2 regions of the Bacillus aquiflavi genome follow, and region 2 is predicted to be linked to the other one. Evidence: a T-box and tRNA genes for the amino acid it is inferred to sense, from the RefSeq annotation. Region 2 holds a T-box; the other holds one or more tRNA genes.

Region 1 (3,822 bases), 280 kb from region 2:
ATATTAATAGGAATGGACAGCAGGTTACGTCTGTAAATAGTTACTAATGTTAATTTTTATTTGTTAGATTTTCCTTTATATGATAATCCATCATTAGGCGGAGTTGAAGTTTATACAGATATAAAATCCCATCATGTAAGATTTCCCACAAGTAATTGCTGACACAAGAAATTATTATACTCATTTTGATCAAAGATTAGAGAAGAAAGCTCTTAAAGCAGGAGATTAAATAAATGCATACCATGTTCTTCGAAACATATTAGAATTCTATTTACTAAAGGAATTTGGTGTCCAAGAAAAGTTTATTCATGATCGAATTAGAGAAATAATTAGACCTTTAAGAAAAAGTAATAACATTCAGAAAGCCCATGAAAATAAAAGATATGATTAAATAACGGTTCAATCTGAATCCCAGGTAATTTAAAATTTCAACCGTGACCTCACCAATCGTTTCATCCATACATAAACTCCATCGATTCTTTTAACTTATTTTTTTATGACTGAAAAAATTTCTGAGTTACATATTAATAATTTGTTCATTTGTGGTTAAATTATGTGCTTTTCCTTAGAGTTGTTGCTAAAACTTCAAGATACTTTGTTAATGTAAAATCCCTCTCGGGATTGGAGCATTAATCCTTCTCTGCAGAGCAATACAGTGATAAGGAGAATACCAAAATCAGTCATTTTATAGAAAGGATTTATAAAGTAACGTTAAGCACCTCCAATCTCGGCTTTTTTAATGATCCCTTACTTCTTCATTATAGAAGAAAACTTTCATTCGTGATCTTTAGACATATTGATTATTTTAATTAAAAATCTATATTAACTAGAATTACCTTAGCTCGCGGCGCTCGGCCCCCCCCAAAAAAAGCTTACAAGCCGCGTCAAATGAAAGCGTATTGAATTCTAACGGCTCAATTGCAATATCAATTTCTCGACTGCTTAGACGATTATTTCTGCGAGTAGACAAAAAAATCGCCTCCCTTCGTTTTATTGAAGGAAAGCGACTCGTTACACGACCATTTATCGCACGTTTAACACAAAAAGGCGACGTTCTAACGGTTAAATTTCCGCTAAAACGTCGACATAACTGCGTTTTTTAAATACCGGTGGCCGGGATCGAACCGGCACTCCGTAAGGAACACGATTTTGAGTCGTGCGCGTCTGCCAATTCCGCCACACCGGCTCGGTACTATAAAAATAAAATCTAAAAATTAATAATGCCGAGAACCGGAATCGAACCGGTACGGTAGTCACCTACCGCAGGATTTTAAGTCCTGTGCGTCTGCCTGTTCCGCCACCCCGGCGAATCTATATAGGTCGTCCAAATTCATTTCAAAAATATGGAGGCGGCAACCGGATTTGAACCGGTGATAAAGGTTTTGCAGACCTCTGCCTTACCACTTGGCTATGCCGCCACATTGGAGCGGAAGACGGGGTTCGAACCCGCGACCCCCACCTTGGCAAGGTGGTGTTCTACCACTGAACTACTTCCGCAAGCTGGGCCAGCTGGATTCGAACCAACGCATCACGGAGTCAAAGTCCGTTGCCTTACCGCTTGGCTATGGCCCAATAATATTTAATTATATAATAAAATGTCAAGTTGTAAAGGGCGACTAGTGGGAATCGAACCCACGATGTCGGAGCCACAATCCGATGCGTTAACCACTTCGCCATAGCCGCCATAATATTGGCAGGGGTAGTAGGAATCGAACCCACACTGGAGGTTTTGGAGACCTCTGTTCTACCGTTAAACTATACCCCTAGATGGTGGAGGGGGACGGATTCGAACCGCCGAACCCTAAGGGAGCGGATTTACAGTCCGCCGCGTTTAGCCACTTCGCTACCCCTCCATAATTTATGCATAATCTTGAAAATGGTGCCGGCCAGAGGACTTGAACCCCCAACCTACTGATTACAAGTCAGTTGCTCTACCAATTGAGCTAGGCCGGCTCCAAATGGTGGCTCGGGACGGAATCGAACCGCCGACACAAGGATTTTCAGTCCTTTGCTCTACCGACTGAGCTACCGAGCCTATGTATATAATAATAATGGCGGTCCCGACGGGAATCGAACCCGCGATCTCCTGCGTGACAGGCAGGCATGTTAACCGCTACACCACGGGACCATGTTTAATATTTTATTGCGGGGGCAGGATTTTAACCTACGACCTTCGGGTTATGAGCCCGACGAGCTACCAGACTGCTCCACCCCGCGACGATATAATACTCACATAAGATATAAGATAATTCATTAGCATCTCATGGTGGAGGATGACGGGATCGAACCGCCGACCCCTTGCTTGTAAGGCAAGTGCTCTCCCAGCTGAGCTAATCCTCCATATAGATGGTGACCCGTACGGGATTCGAACCCGTGTTACCGCCGTGAAAGGGCGGTGTCTTAACCACTTGACCAACGGGCCATTGTTCTTCAATGGCGGAGAGCAAGGGATTTGAACCCTTGAGACAGCGTTAACCGTCTACACGATTTCCAATCGTGCTCCTTCGGCCACTCGGACAGCTCTCCTAATGGCTCCGCAGGCAGGATTCGAACCTGCGACCGTTCGGTTAACAGCCGAATGCTCTACCACTGAGCTACTGCGGAATATATCCGCCCGGCAACGTCCTACTCTCGCAGAGGGATGCCCTCTACTACCATTGGCGCTGAGAAGCTTAACTTCCGTGTTCGGAATGGGAACGGGTGTGACCTTCTCGCCATCGCCACCGGACAAGGAAATAATGAGACATATACTATTATAAACTTTTTTAAAATTTTTTCAAGTATAATTTTTATTCTCTCAAAACTAGATAATGTGAAGAAGATATAAGAAAGAAAGTATCATGTTTATTTGGTTAAGTGCTCGCTCGATTAGTATCTGTCAGCTTCACGTGTCGCCACGCTTCCACCTCAGACCTATCAACCTGATCATCTTTCAGGGAGCTCAAATGGGAAATCTCATCTTGAGGGGGGCTTCATGCTTAGATGCTTTCAGCACTTATCCCTTCCGCACGTAGCTACCCAGCTATGCCTTTGGCAAGACAACTGGTACACCAGCGGTGCGTCCATCCCGGTCCTCTCGTACTAAGGACAGCTCCTCTCAAATTTCCTACGCCCACGACGGATAGGGACCGAACTGTCTCACGACGTTCTGAACCCAGCTCGCGTACCGCTTTAATGGGCGAACAGCCCAACCCTTGGGACCGACTACAGCCCCAGGATGCGATGAGCCGACATCGAGGTGCCAAACCTCCCCGTCGATGTGGACTCTTGGGGGAGATAAGCCTGTTATCCCCGGGGTAGCTTTTATCCGTTGAGCGATGGCCCTTCCATGCGGAACCACCGGATCACTAAGCCCGACTTTCGTCCCTGCTCGACTTGTAAGTCTCGCAGTCAAGCTCCCTTGTGCCTTTACACTCTGCGAATGATTTCCAACCATTCTGAGGGAACCTTTGGGCGCCTCCGTTACCTTTTAGGAGGCGACCGCCCCAGTCAAACTGCCTGCCTGACACTGTCTCCCGCCCCGATAAGGGGCGCAGGTTAGAATTTCAGTACAACAAGGGTAGTATCCCACCGACGCCTCCACGTAAGCTAGCGCTCACGTTTCCACGGCTCCTACCTATTCTGTACAAGCTGCACCAAAATTCAATATCAGGCTAACAGTAAAGCTCCACGGGGTCTTTCCGTCCTGTCGCGGGTAACCTGCATCTTCACAGGTACTATAATTTCACCGAGTCTCTCGTTGAGACAGTGCCCAGATCGTTGCGCCTTTCGTGCGGGTCGGAACTTACCCGACAAGGAATTTCGCTACCTTAGGACCGTTAT
Region 2 (3,822 bases):
TCCCGTAAAGTAAATGTATAAACTAATTGATCATCTGATACATCAATTTTTTTTGCCATCGCTTCTTCAGGTTTACCATCTTTATTAATCCGTGTTAAACCTTCAAAAGCTTGCAATAAAACTGCACCAGATGTAGAATCTTTCGCTAAGCCAGGATTTAATGTTGGCGGCTCAGTGTTAATATTAATTGCTAATTCTTGTTCCGCATTTGATTTTGCTTTATCCTTTTTATCTGCCTTATCGCCATCAGCATTTCCTCCGCCGCAAGCAGCTAAGAACACGCTAAAGACGAGCAACATACTAAAAAGGAGAGAAAACCTCTTTTTCACGCTGTTACCCCCCAAAATTTTTTCCCAAACGGTTCCTTATCCGTCCATTCAATTAAGTCAACTGTACACACTAAATGTATAAAATAATCAGTTAATTTTAAATGAATAAGCAAATTTAATTTTTATTCAGTATGGTCAAAATTTATATTCACTAGTTTATATTGTACAGCTACTTTGACAACAATAATGACAGAATTTTAATAGTCCGTTTGTAAAACTTATTATAAATATTTTAAAAATTTATTGCAAGCACGATTATTATTTAAATAAATATATTTTTTATAAGAATTTTTCTGAAATTATAAACAAAAACAACTTATTTAGAAGGGGCTTTTAATTCTTTTTCTTAGTTTAACTGCTTATAATAATATAACAATTTTTTACTAAAAATAAAAGGTTTTGTTTTTCTAGTATTGTAATTTAATTTAATTAAATCCATTTATTTAGTTTTTATTACAAATGTAAACATTTGATTTTTAAAACCCTTGCTTTTACATGTTTTTTATTATATTTTATTTATAAACTAAATGATCTTTTTCTAATGGCGTTAAAGAAAGAATAGTACATTCGTTTTGAGTTTTAGAGAGTCTTGCGGCTGGTGAAAGCAGATATTCAGGGCGAGTGGAATGGACTTTCTAGCCCTAGAAGGGAAATGGTTATGATGAATCAAATTATCTTCTAGCGTTATCCTTACGTTACAGAGGCTCTAACTTTAATATATAGTTAGTAATAAGTGACTCTTGTGAGTAATTAGGGTGGCACCGCGAACCATTCGTCCCTATTTTTTGTGGATGAGTGGTTTTTCATTTTTAAGGAGGAAATGACTATGAAAACGATATTCTCTGGAATCCAGCCAAGTGGAACGATAACACTCGGCAACTATATCGGAGCAATGAAACAGTTTACTGAATTACAGCATGAATATAATTGTTATTTTTGTATTGTTGATCAGCATGCAATCACTGTTCCGCAAGATCGTCTCGTATTGCGGAAAAATACGCGTGGATTAGCAGCCCTCTATTTAGCTGTAGGGATCGATCCAAATGCAGCGACGCTTTTTATTCAATCGGAAGTACCTGCACATGCTCAAGCTGCTTGGATGATGCAATGTATTTCTTATATTGGCGAACTTGAACGAATGACACAATTTAAAGACAAATCGGCAGGAAAGGACACGATCTCTGCTGGATTGCTCACATATCCGCCGTTAATGGCCGCTGATATATTACTGTACAATACAGACCTTGTTCCTGTAGGTGAAGATCAAAAACAACATCTTGAATTAACGAGAGATTTAGCAGAGCGCTTTAACAAAAAATATAATGATATTTTTACAATTCCAGAAATTCGCCTTCCAAAAGTGGGCGCTCGGATTATGTCACTGCAAACACCTACGAAAAAAAAGAGTAAATCTGATCCGAATCCTAAAGGGGTGATCACACTTCTTGATGATCCAAAACAAATTGAAAAGAAAATAAAAAGTGCAATAACCGATTCAGAAGGTATTGTAAAGTATGATGTTAATCATAAGCCAGGAATTTCAAACTTGCTATCAATTTATTCTATTCTTAGCAACACACCAATTGAAGATTTAGAAAAACAATATGAGGGAAAAGGATATGGACAATTTAAAACAGATTTAGCGGATGTTGTTGTTCAAGCATTAGCTCCTATCCAAACAAAATATTATGATTTAATGGAATCAAGTAAATTAGATGATATTTTAGATGAAGGAGCGGAAAAAGCAGCAAAAGTTGCGAATAAAATGCTTAAAAAAATGGAAAACGCTATGGGATTAGGACGAAAACGCCGTTAACAACTATATAATAAGACTAACAAAAATAGGGATTGAATCCTGTTTATGCAGGGCTCAACCCTTTTCGTTTTTGCCTACCTTCGTTTGTTCTTGCCAATCTAAATGCCAAGCACGAAGAAGAAGCGATAAAACTTGTCGTTCATGAGTTTGTTTATCAACAGGATAAGGAGCGCAGCAATATCTAAGCAAATACCCTCAGGCTATTTGAAAACGCTTGTCAGTCAAGGCACGAAGCACGAGGCGGAAGCGAATAGAACAGGAGTTCATGAGCTTACAACGAAGTGCAAGTAACGATGATTGCGAGCGTTTGTCAACAGGCTGAGGAGCTGACTAATATGTCAGCTCCCCTCATTTACCTTCGAACCATTTTCAATTTCCCAAAGCTTCTCAAAAAACGGTTGTCCTTTAATGATATTTTCACAAAAATGAATATGCCTGCTTGTCCAACCCTCTCTTGTTTCCGCTAGCAGCTGTTCCCAAGCTTCTTCAAAAGACAACTGTTGAATATCAGCATATCGTACTGGACACCATTCTGTATACCAGTACCTTACTTCTGCGACATTTTTAGATGAATAAAGCTGATCTAATGCCATAAATAGCAATTGTTTTAACTGTCGCTCTTTTCTTGTTAATCCGTTCATTAATTCAGGTTCAGGCGATAAAATATGATGACTCTTCTTTTCATTTTTAAACTTGTTGCCGTAGTCGATGGTTTCTTGATTTTCTAACATTTCATATACAAGTTGTTCCTGTCTTGGAATGAGTCTGCTTTTTCGAATCGGGATGTTGTACCCGATTGTATCGACTGCCAGTATACCTGCTCCGTCCGACACAACAACACAATACTCTAGCTGAATTCGTTCATGGTTTTTTCGTAAAAAAGCCTTTTTATAAATGTCATTTAGTAACTGCTGTGGCAGTTCGGAAAGGTTGTTTTCAATATAATTGAATAAACTTGAATGAATTTTTAATAACGGAACTTGGTCTAGTAATTCAACACCGTCATCCTTTCTCCATTCATGAAAGTGGCATATGTTATAGCCATTTTCTTCTCCTTCAAACCAATTTACCCATACGTCATGTAAGTACAGCATTTCAACCCCTCACTTCACAACTGTCTGTTAACAAACAGTATAGGCAGTTGCAAGCAAATTTATTCCATTAGGAGTACAAATTTGGCAGTATATACATTTATTTTTTGTTATTTACAAAAATACTTGCCCAGATGATCAATAATCCTACAGGTAAGGCGATACATTCTGGTCGAGATCCAATAAATAATATATATTCAGTCAAACTATATCCTATCGGGATTAAATTTAAATGTATAATTACATGAATTCCGCCGATAACTGCTAATCCATATCCAATTAAGAAAAAAAATAACCGAAACATTTCCATTCATCCTAACATATATAAAATGAATTTTTTGATAAATGTTTTCACTAGTTGTTAGTTGAACGAATGATACCTTGTCCATATTTTATGCGCACTTTCACAATAACATGTCTGTTTTCTTCAAAAATAAAGCAAAAAAAGCCAAGGATTCCTTCCTCGGCCTTCAGACTGTCGACAGACAAATTCATGAATGACTATTTCTATTCGCTTCCGTCTTATGCGGTTGCACTTGGACTGACAAACGTTGCAAACAGTTTAAGTGCGTTTGATTTATCTCCA

The links. The T-box of region 2 lies ahead of trpS (tryptophan--tRNA ligase). A T-box ahead of a tRNA ligase gene usually reads a tRNA of that ligase, here a tRNA-Trp.
Region 1: it has a tRNA-Trp gene. The T-box ahead of trpS (tryptophan--tRNA ligase) is inferred to sense a tRNA for this amino acid. The anticodon was not compared.

What each region holds. Positions count from the first base shown of each region.
Region 1 is NZ_CP082780.1:529,264-533,085, reverse strand. Features, by position in the region: gene K6959_RS19775 (hypothetical protein) at 155-229, shown strand; tRNA gene K6959_RS02780 (tRNA-Leu) at 1,105-1,186, opposite strand; tRNA gene K6959_RS02775 (tRNA-Leu) at 1,222-1,307, opposite strand; tRNA gene K6959_RS02770 (tRNA-Cys) at 1,345-1,418, opposite strand; tRNA gene K6959_RS02765 (tRNA-Gly) at 1,423-1,497, opposite strand; tRNA gene K6959_RS02760 (tRNA-Gln) at 1,501-1,572, opposite strand; tRNA gene K6959_RS02755 (tRNA-His) at 1,612-1,683, opposite strand; tRNA gene K6959_RS02750 (tRNA-Trp) at 1,692-1,765, opposite strand; tRNA gene K6959_RS02745 (tRNA-Tyr) at 1,769-1,853, opposite strand; tRNA gene K6959_RS02740 (tRNA-Thr) at 1,878-1,953, opposite strand; tRNA gene K6959_RS02735 (tRNA-Phe) at 1,960-2,035, opposite strand; tRNA gene K6959_RS02730 (tRNA-Asp) at 2,053-2,128, opposite strand; tRNA gene K6959_RS02725 (tRNA-Met) at 2,144-2,217, opposite strand; tRNA gene K6959_RS02720 (tRNA-Val) at 2,265-2,340, opposite strand; tRNA gene K6959_RS02715 (tRNA-Glu) at 2,348-2,422, opposite strand; tRNA gene K6959_RS02710 (tRNA-Ser) at 2,435-2,526, opposite strand; tRNA gene K6959_RS02705 (tRNA-Asn) at 2,530-2,604, opposite strand; rRNA gene rrf (5S ribosomal RNA) at 2,613-2,728, opposite strand; rRNA gene K6959_RS02695 (23S ribosomal RNA) at 2,849-3,822, opposite strand, start outside.
Region 2 is NZ_CP082780.1:807,261-811,082, reverse strand. Features, by position in the region: gene K6959_RS04105 (peptide ABC transporter substrate-binding protein) at 1-329, opposite strand, end outside; T-box leader at 868-1,112, shown strand; gene trpS (tryptophan--tRNA ligase) at 1,156-2,145, shown strand; gene K6959_RS04095 (YjbA family protein) at 2,484-3,239, opposite strand; gene K6959_RS04090 (YuzI family membrane protein) at 3,337-3,540, opposite strand.